Linked DNA regions of Phytohabitans rumicis. The protein of the gene in region 1 interacts with the protein of each later gene in a pairwise test. Links are inferred from orthologs where the notes say so. Each region holds a gene or a part of one and is shown on either strand. Other genes may lie near its edges. The genes, in order: Prum_RS15900 and dnaE.

Region 1 (3,163 bases):
ACCTGCTCGACGGCGCGGAGCACTACATCCAGCACCTCGTGAGCACCGTGCCGCACCGGCTCGACGGGCTGCGCGTCGTGGTCGACTGTGCGAACGGGGCCGCCTCCGACGTCGCCCCGACCGCGTACCGGGAGGCCGGCGCGGAGGTTATCGCCATCCACGCCGAGCCGGACGGGCTCAACATCAACGACGGCTGCGGCTCGACCCACCTGGAGCCGCTCAAGGCCGCGGTACGCGAGCACCAGGCCCACCTCGGCATCGCGCACGACGGCGACGCCGACCGCTGCCTGGCCGTCACCGCCGAGGGCGACGAGGTCGACGGCGACCAGATCATGGCGATCCTCGCGCTGGCCATGCGGGACGGCGGCGGGCTGACCGCCGACACGCTCGTCGCGACCGTGATGAGCAACCTCGGCCTGCGCCTCGCGATGTCGAAGGCGGGCATCCGGCTGATCGAGACCAAGGTCGGCGACCGGTACGTCCTGGAGGAGCTGCGCGCCTCCGCCCTCGCCCTGGGCGGCGAGCAGAGCGGGCACATCGTGATGCCGGCGTACGCGACGACCGGCGACGGCGTACTCACCGGGCTGCACCTGATGTCCCGGCTGGCCGCCACCGGCCGCTCGCTGGGTGAGCTGGCCGCGGTGGTGACCAAGCTCCCGCAGGTGCTGATCAACGTCCCGGTCACCGACCGCACTGCGGGCGCGACCGCCCCCGCCGTGGTGGCCGCCGCCGCGGAGGCCGAGGCCGAGCTGGGCGAAACGGGACGAATCCTCCTCCGTCCGTCGGGCACCGAACCCCTGGTCCGCGTAATGGTCGAGGCGGAAACCCTGGAGCGGGCGCAGCTTGTAGCGGAACGCGTAGCCGCGGTGGTCCGCACCATCTAGCAGTCGATCTTGGAGTTGTCAGGTCCAGTTGCCCGATATGGCACCTGACAACTTCAAGATCGACGGTGAGGCTACGGTGGGACCGTGACGACGACGGGTTCTGACCCCGGGGTTAGCCGCATGCGGGCCTTCGGGACGACGATCTTCGCGGAGATGTCGGCGCTCGCCGTACGCACCGGCGCGGTCAACCTGGGCCAGGGCTTCCCCGACACCGACGGGCCGCCCGAGATGCTCGAAGCGGCCGCCGAGGCGCTGCGCACCGGCCACAACCAGTACCCGCCCGGCCCTGGCATCCCGGCGTTGCGCGCGGCGATCGCCGCCCACCAGCAGCGGTTCTGGGACCTGGCGTACGACCCGGACGGCGAGGTGATCGTCACCGCCGGCGCCACCGAGGCGGTCGCCGCGGCGATCCTCGGGCTGTGCGAGCCGGGCGACGAGGTGGTGTGCTTCGAGCCGTACTACGACTCGTACGCGGCGTCGATCGCGCTCGCCGGTGCGGTGCGCCGCCCGGTGACCCTGCGTCCCTCCGCCGGGGGCAGCTACGCCTTCGACCCGGACGCGCTGCGGGCGGCGTTCGGCCCGCGTACCCGGCTGGTGCTGCTCAACTCGCCGCACAACCCGACGGGCAAGGTCTTCACCCGGGACGAGCTGACCCTGATCGCCGAGCTGTGCCAGGAGCACGGCGTGTACGCGGTGACCGACGAGGTGTACGAGCACCTGGCCTTCACCGACGCCGCGGCACCACACATCCCACTGGCCACCCTGCCCGGCATGCGTGCGCGCACCCTGCGCATCTCGTCGGCGGGCAAGACGTTCTCCTGCACCGGCTGGAAGATCGGCTGGGCGAGCGGCCCGGCCGACCTGGTCGCCGCGACGCTGCGGGTCAAGCAGTTCCTCACGTTCGTCAACGGGGCGCCGCTACAGCCGGCCGTCGCGGTGGCCCTCGGCCTGCCGGACAGCTACTACGAGGGCTTCCGGGCGAGCCTCCAGGAGCGCCGCGACCAACTCGTCGCCGGGCTCACCGACGCGGGGTTCGGGGTCCTGCCGTCCGAGGGCACGTACTTCGTGACCACCGACATCACGCCGCTGGGCGGGACGGACGGCATGGAGTTCTGCCGGACGTTGCCCGAACGCTGTGGCGTGGTCGCCGTGCCGACCCAGGTCTTCTACGACGACGCTGACGCGGGTCGCACGTTGGTGCGATTCGCCTTCTGCAAGCGCGAAGAGGTCATCGCCGACGCCGTGGACCGCCTCCGTCAAAGCTAGAGGAGGAGTTTGTTGCAGCTCGCCGTGGCGAAGGTGCCTTTGGCGGTGCGTTTGGCTACCTCCTTGCCGTCTACCGTGATGCGGCAGGTGACCTCGCCGTCGCCGCCGGCTCGGCGGATCGCGGTCACCGTCACGGCGACGGCGTCCTTTTCCAGGGTCAGTTCCAGGCGCCACGGCAGGTCGGTGTCCTTGGCCGGGGCCAGGCTCCGGCCGTCCTCCTTGAGGTAGACGATGCTCACCGGGCCGTCGCCGCTCACCTCGTACACGACGACCTTGCCCTCGCCTTCGCCGTCGTCGCGGGACGTTTCGGACCTGGTGGTGACCGGGGTGTCCGCGCTCGGGGTGACGCCGCTGCCCTGGTTGCCGCCATCGCCGTTGCGCAGCAGCAGGACGCCGGTCACGCCCGCGCCGCCGACGAGGAGCACCGCGAGGGCGATCACGATCGCGAGGAGCGGGCCGTTGGACCGGTTCGGTGGGGTCGCGGCGGGCTGCTCGTACGAGTACGTCGGCGGGTACGTCATGGAGGTGAGCCTCTCGAAGGGGTCAGTGCCAACGGTGGTACACGATGGGGTGCCAGTGCAAACGCTCATGTCGGATGAGTGATACCAGGGTTTTCGAGCAAGCGCATTGAGCGAAAGTTCGCTACGCTGCGGGCCATGTGTGGAATCGTGGGCTACGTCGGCACCCGGCCGGCGCTGGGGATCGTGCTGGACGGGCTGCGGCGGCTGGAGTACCGCGGGTATGACTCCGCCGGCGTCGCCGTGGTCAATGGCGACCAACTGCTGACCGACAAGCGGGCCGGCAAGCTGGCCAACCTCGAAAAGAGCCTGGCGGAGACCCCGACGGACGGCATCGGCGAGGGCACCACCGGCATCGGGCACACCCGTTGGGCCACCCACGGTGGTCCCACCGACCGTAACGCCCACCCGCACGTGTCCCGCGACGGCCGGGTCGCCGTCATCCACAACGGGATCATCGAAAACTTCGCCAAGCTGCGTGCCGACCTGGAGGCC
Region 2 (4,400 bases), 1.5 Mb from region 1 along the record:
CCGCACCGAACCGCGGACCCCCGCCGGGCCCGTCGATCAAGGAAAACATCGTCGATCAAGGGCATATGGTCGCGGTTTGGAGATCAAAGCACGACCATATGCCCTTGATCGACGCGGCGTCGCGGCGCGGGGCCGCAGGCGCGGCCTCGCGCGCACGGCGCGGGGCGGGGCCACGCACGGCGCGGGGCGCGGGCGGCGTCGCGGCGCGAAGAGATGGGGTTAGCCGGCGACCGCGCTCGGGCCCAGGAGGGCCTTCAGGTCGGCCATCAGGGCCGTGGTCGGGTTGACCCGGGTCGGGCCCAGGCGCAGCAGGGTCGAGCGGGACCCGTTCACCAGCTTGATGTGCACCTCGGCCGAGCCGGGGTGGCTGGTGAGCACCTCGCGCAGCCGTTCGACCAGCGGCGGGGTGCAGCGCGACGGGGGCAGTGCCAGCACCACGGGCTTGACCTCGTCGGCGGCGGTGATCTCGGGCAGGGACATGTCCATCGCCATCAGCCGCGGCTGGTCGTCGCGCCGGTCGACCCGGCCCTTGACCACCACGATCGCGTCTTCGGCGATGTACTGCCCGACCACCTCGTACGTGTTGGGGAAGAAGAGCACCTCGACCGCGCCGCCGAGGTCCTCCAGCGTGGCCGACGCCCAGGCGCGGCCCTGCTTGGTGATCCGCCGCTGTACGCCGGACAGGATGCCGGCCAGCGTGACGACCTGGCCGTCGGAGACCGAGCCATCCTCGGCGAGCGCGGAGATGGACATGTCGGCGGCCGCGCTCAGTACGTGCTCGACGCCGAAGAGCGGGTGGTCCGAGACGTACAGCCCGAGCATCTCGCGCTCGAACGTCAGCAGGTCGGCCTTGTCCCACTCGCCGGTGGGGATGGGCGGGGTCACCTCGATGGGCGCGCCCCCGATGTCGCCGCCGCCGAAGAGGTCGAACTGGCCGACCGCCTCGTTGCGCTTGGTGTCGAGGAACGAGTCGATCGCGTCGGTGTGCACGGCGAGCAGCCCTTTGCGGGTGTGCCCCATGGAGTCGAACGCGCCGGCCTTGATCAGCGATTCGATGGTCTTCTTGTTGCAGGCCACCGCGTCGACCTTGCGCAGGAAGTCGTAGAAGTCGGTGTAGGCGCCCTTTTCCTTGCGGCACCGCCGGATCGCCTCGACCACGTTGGTGCCGACGTTGCGTACGGCGGCGAGGCCGAACCGGATGTCCTCCCCGACGGCGGCGAAGCGGGCCATCGACGCGTTGACGTCCGGCGGCAGCACCTTGATGCCCATGCGCCGGCACTCGGCGAGGTAGACGGCCGACTTGTCCTTGTCGTCGCCGACCGAGGTGAGCAGGCCGCCCATGTACTCGGCCGGGTAGTTGGCCTTGAGGAACGCGGTCCAGTACGACACCACGCCGTACGCCGCGCTGTGTGCCTTGTTGAACGCGTAGTCGGAGAACGGGACCAGGATGTCCCACAGCGTCTTGATCGCCGCGTCGGAGTAGCCGTTGGCCTTCATGCCGGCGGCGAACGGCTCGAACTCCTTGTCGAGGATCTCCTTCTTCTTCTTGCCCATGGCCCGGCGCAGCAGGTCCGCGGCGCCGAGCGAGTAGCCGGCCACCTTCTGCGCGATCGCCATGACCTGCTCCTGGTAGACGATCAGCCCGTAGGTGTCGCCCAGGATGTCCTTCAGTGAGTCGGCCAGCTCGGGGTGGATCGGGACCACCGGCTTGCGGTTGTTCTTCCGGTCCGCGTACTCGTTGTGGGCGTTGGCGCCCATCGGTCCGGGGCGGTAGAGCGCGCCCACGGCGGAGATGTCCTCGAAGTTGTCCGGGACCATCGAGCGCAGCAGCGCCCGCATCGGGCCGCCGTCGAACTGGAAGACACCCAGCGTGTCGCCGCGGGCCAGCAGCTCGTACGTCGCCTTGTCGTCCAGCGGCAGGTCCTCGAGCACGAGGTCGGTGCCCCGGTTGTCGCGGATGGAGTCGAGGCAGTCGTCGAGGATGGTCAGGTTGCGCAGGCCCAGGAAGTCCATCTTGAGCAGGCCGATGGACTCGCAGGCGCCCATGTCCCACTGCGTGATGATCGCGCCGTCCTGCTCGCGCTTTTGGATCGGCAGGACGTCGACGAGGGGGTCGCGGGACAGGATGACGCCGGCCGCGTGCACGCCCCACTGCCGCTTGAGCCCTTCGAGGCCCTTGGCGGTGTCGACGATCTTCTGCACCTCGGCGTCGGACTCGTACAGCTGGCGGAACTCCACCGCCTCGGGGTAGCGCGCGTGGTTGGGGTCGAAGATGCCGCCGAGCGGGATGTCCTTGCCCATGACGGCCGGCGGCATCGCCTTGGTGATCCGGTCGCCCATCGCGAACGGGTAGCCGAGCACCCGGGCCGCGTCCTTGATCGCGGCCTTGGCCTTGATCGTGCCGTACGTGATGATCTGGGCGACCCGCTCCTCGCCGTACTTCTCCGTGGCGTAGCGGATCATGTCGCCGCGCCGGCGTTCGTCGAAGTCCATGTCGATGTCGGGCATCGAGATGCGGTCGGGGTTGAGGAACCGCTCGAACAGCAGGCCGTGCTGCATCGGGTCGAGCTCGGTGATGCCCAGCGCGTACGCGATCAGGGCGCCCGCGGCCGAGCCACGCCCCGGGCCGACCCGGATGCCCTCGCGCTTGGCGTACGCCACCAGGTCGGCGGTCACCAGGAAGTAGCCCGGGAACCCCATCTTGAGGATGACGTCCAGCTCGTACTCGGCCTGCTGGCGCCGGTCGTCGGGCACCCCGTTGGGGAAGCGCCGCTCCAGGCCCCGCAGGACCTCCTTGCGCAGGAACGACTCCTCGCTCTCCCCCGCCGGCACCGGGAACTGCGGCATCAGGTTGCGCGCCTTGAACAGCTCCGCGTAGTCGCCGATCTTCTCCGCGATCTCCAGCGTGTTGTCGCAGGCACCGGGCACCTCGGCGTCCCACAGCTTGCGCATCTCGGCCGGCGACTTGAGGTAGAAGTCGCGCGCGTCGAACCTGAACCGCTTCGGGTCGGCCATCGTCGAGCCGGACTGCACGCACAGCAGCACCTCGTGCGCGTCGGCGTCCTTGTCGTACGTGTAGTGCAGGTCGTTGGTGGCCACCGGCTTGAGGTTGAGCCGCTTGCCGAGGCGGATCAGGTCCGCGCGGATCCGGGTCTCGATGTCGAGCCCGTGGTCCATCAACTCCAGATAGAAGTTGTCCGGGCCGAAGATGTCGCGGAACTCGGCCGCCGACTCGCACGCCTTCTCGAAATTGCCGATGCGCAGCCAGGTCTGCACCTCGCCGGACGGGCAGCCGGTCGTGGCGATGAGGCCCTTCGCGTGCTGGTGGAGCAGCTCGCGGTCGGCGCGCGGCTTGTAGAAGTAGCCCTCCAGGCTCGCGAACGACCCGAGCCGGAACAGGTTTTGCAGGCCCACGGCGTCGGCGGCCAGCATCGTCATGTGCGTGTACGCGCCGCCGCCGGAAACGTCGTTTTCCCCGCCATCGGCCCAGCGCACCCTGGTCCGGTCGCGGCGGTCGGTGCCGGGTGTGAGGTACGCCTCGAGGCCGATGATCGGCTTGATGCCCGCGCCGGTCGCCTGCTTGAAGAAGTCGTACGCCCCGAAGAGGTTGCCGTGGTCGGTCATCGCGAGGGCCGGCATCTCCAGCCGGTTGGCCTCGCTGAAAAGCTCCTTGAGCCGGGCGGCGCCGTCGAGCATCGAATACTCGGTGTGCACGTGCAGGTGCACGAACGAGTCAGACACCCTCAGGCCCCCTCTCCCTTGACTGCCGGCCACGAGCCTAGCCCGCAGGTATGACACGCGGCAGGGGGGACACGCGTCAGCGGACGAACGGCTCCAGCATCACCGATGCCGCCTTGAGCCAGGACTCCCGCGTCTCGGGTTGCAGTTGGGCGTACTCGATGGACGAGCCGGTCTCCAGGGCCGGGTCGTACGGGACGATCGCGACCGCCCGGGTACGCGTCGCGAAGTGCCGCGCTAGGTCGTCCAGCAGCGGCGAATGCCCCGGCGTCGGGCAGGACAGCAGGGTGACCGCGTTGGCCGCCAGCTCGCCCATGCCGACCTCGTCGAGCAGGTCGAGCATCCAGTCGGCGGTGAACGCGGCGTCCTCCCGCGGCACCGTCGTGATCACGAGCTGGTCGGCGGCCTGCAGCACGGTCTGCCAGTTCGCGCTCTCCACGTTGTTGCCGGTGTCCACACAGATCACGTCGTGGGTACGGCGCAGCAGCTCCAGCACCCGCCGGACGGTGTACTGGTCGAGGCGCTGGGCGAACCGCGGGCTCTCCTCGCCGGCCAGCACGTCGTACGAGCCGTCGGAGGCGTGCCGCAGGTAGTCGTCGAGCTCTTCCTTGAGCTCCAGGCCGTGCCGCGCCTCGACGTCGGCGAGGTCGGCGATCAGGTGC

Evidence for each region.
Region 2: the proteins of Prum_RS15900 (region 1) and dnaE interact in binary tests that used the Escherichia coli proteins (3 or more experiments, as listed by UniProt). The link is inferred for Phytohabitans rumicis from one-to-one orthologs.

What each region holds. Positions count from the first base shown.
Region 1 is NZ_BLPG01000001.1:3,626,393-3,629,555, reverse strand. What follows is about bases 207-3,059. They hold Prum_RS15900 (pyridoxal phosphate-dependent aminotransferase), read left to right. Parts: upstream 207-968; coding sequence 969-2,150; downstream 2,151-3,059. Other genes in these bases: glmS (glutamine--fructose-6-phosphate transaminase (isomerizing)), read left to right, coding at 2,807-3,059; Prum_RS15895 (MmpS family transport accessory protein), read right to left, coding at 2,147-2,671; glmM (phosphoglucosamine mutase), read left to right, coding at 207-884. In the rest of the region: more of glmM, read left to right, coding at 1-206; more of glmS, read left to right, coding at 3,060-3,163. UniProt on the Escherichia coli protein: Shows aminotransferase activity with methionine and histidine as substrates, and to a lesser extent also with phenylalanine.
Region 2 is NZ_BLPG01000001.1:2,160,407-2,164,806, forward strand. The notes cover bases 20-4,109. They hold dnaE (DNA polymerase III subunit alpha), read right to left. Parts: upstream 3,742-4,109; coding sequence 220-3,741; downstream 20-219. Other genes in these bases: Prum_RS09235 (MinD/ParA family ATP-binding protein), read right to left, coding at 3,818-4,109. Outside these bases: more of Prum_RS09235, read right to left, coding at 4,110-4,400. UniProt on the Escherichia coli protein: DNA polymerase III is a complex, multichain enzyme responsible for most of the replicative synthesis in bacteria. This DNA polymerase also exhibits 3' to 5' exonuclease activity. The alpha chain is the DNA polymerase catalytic subunit.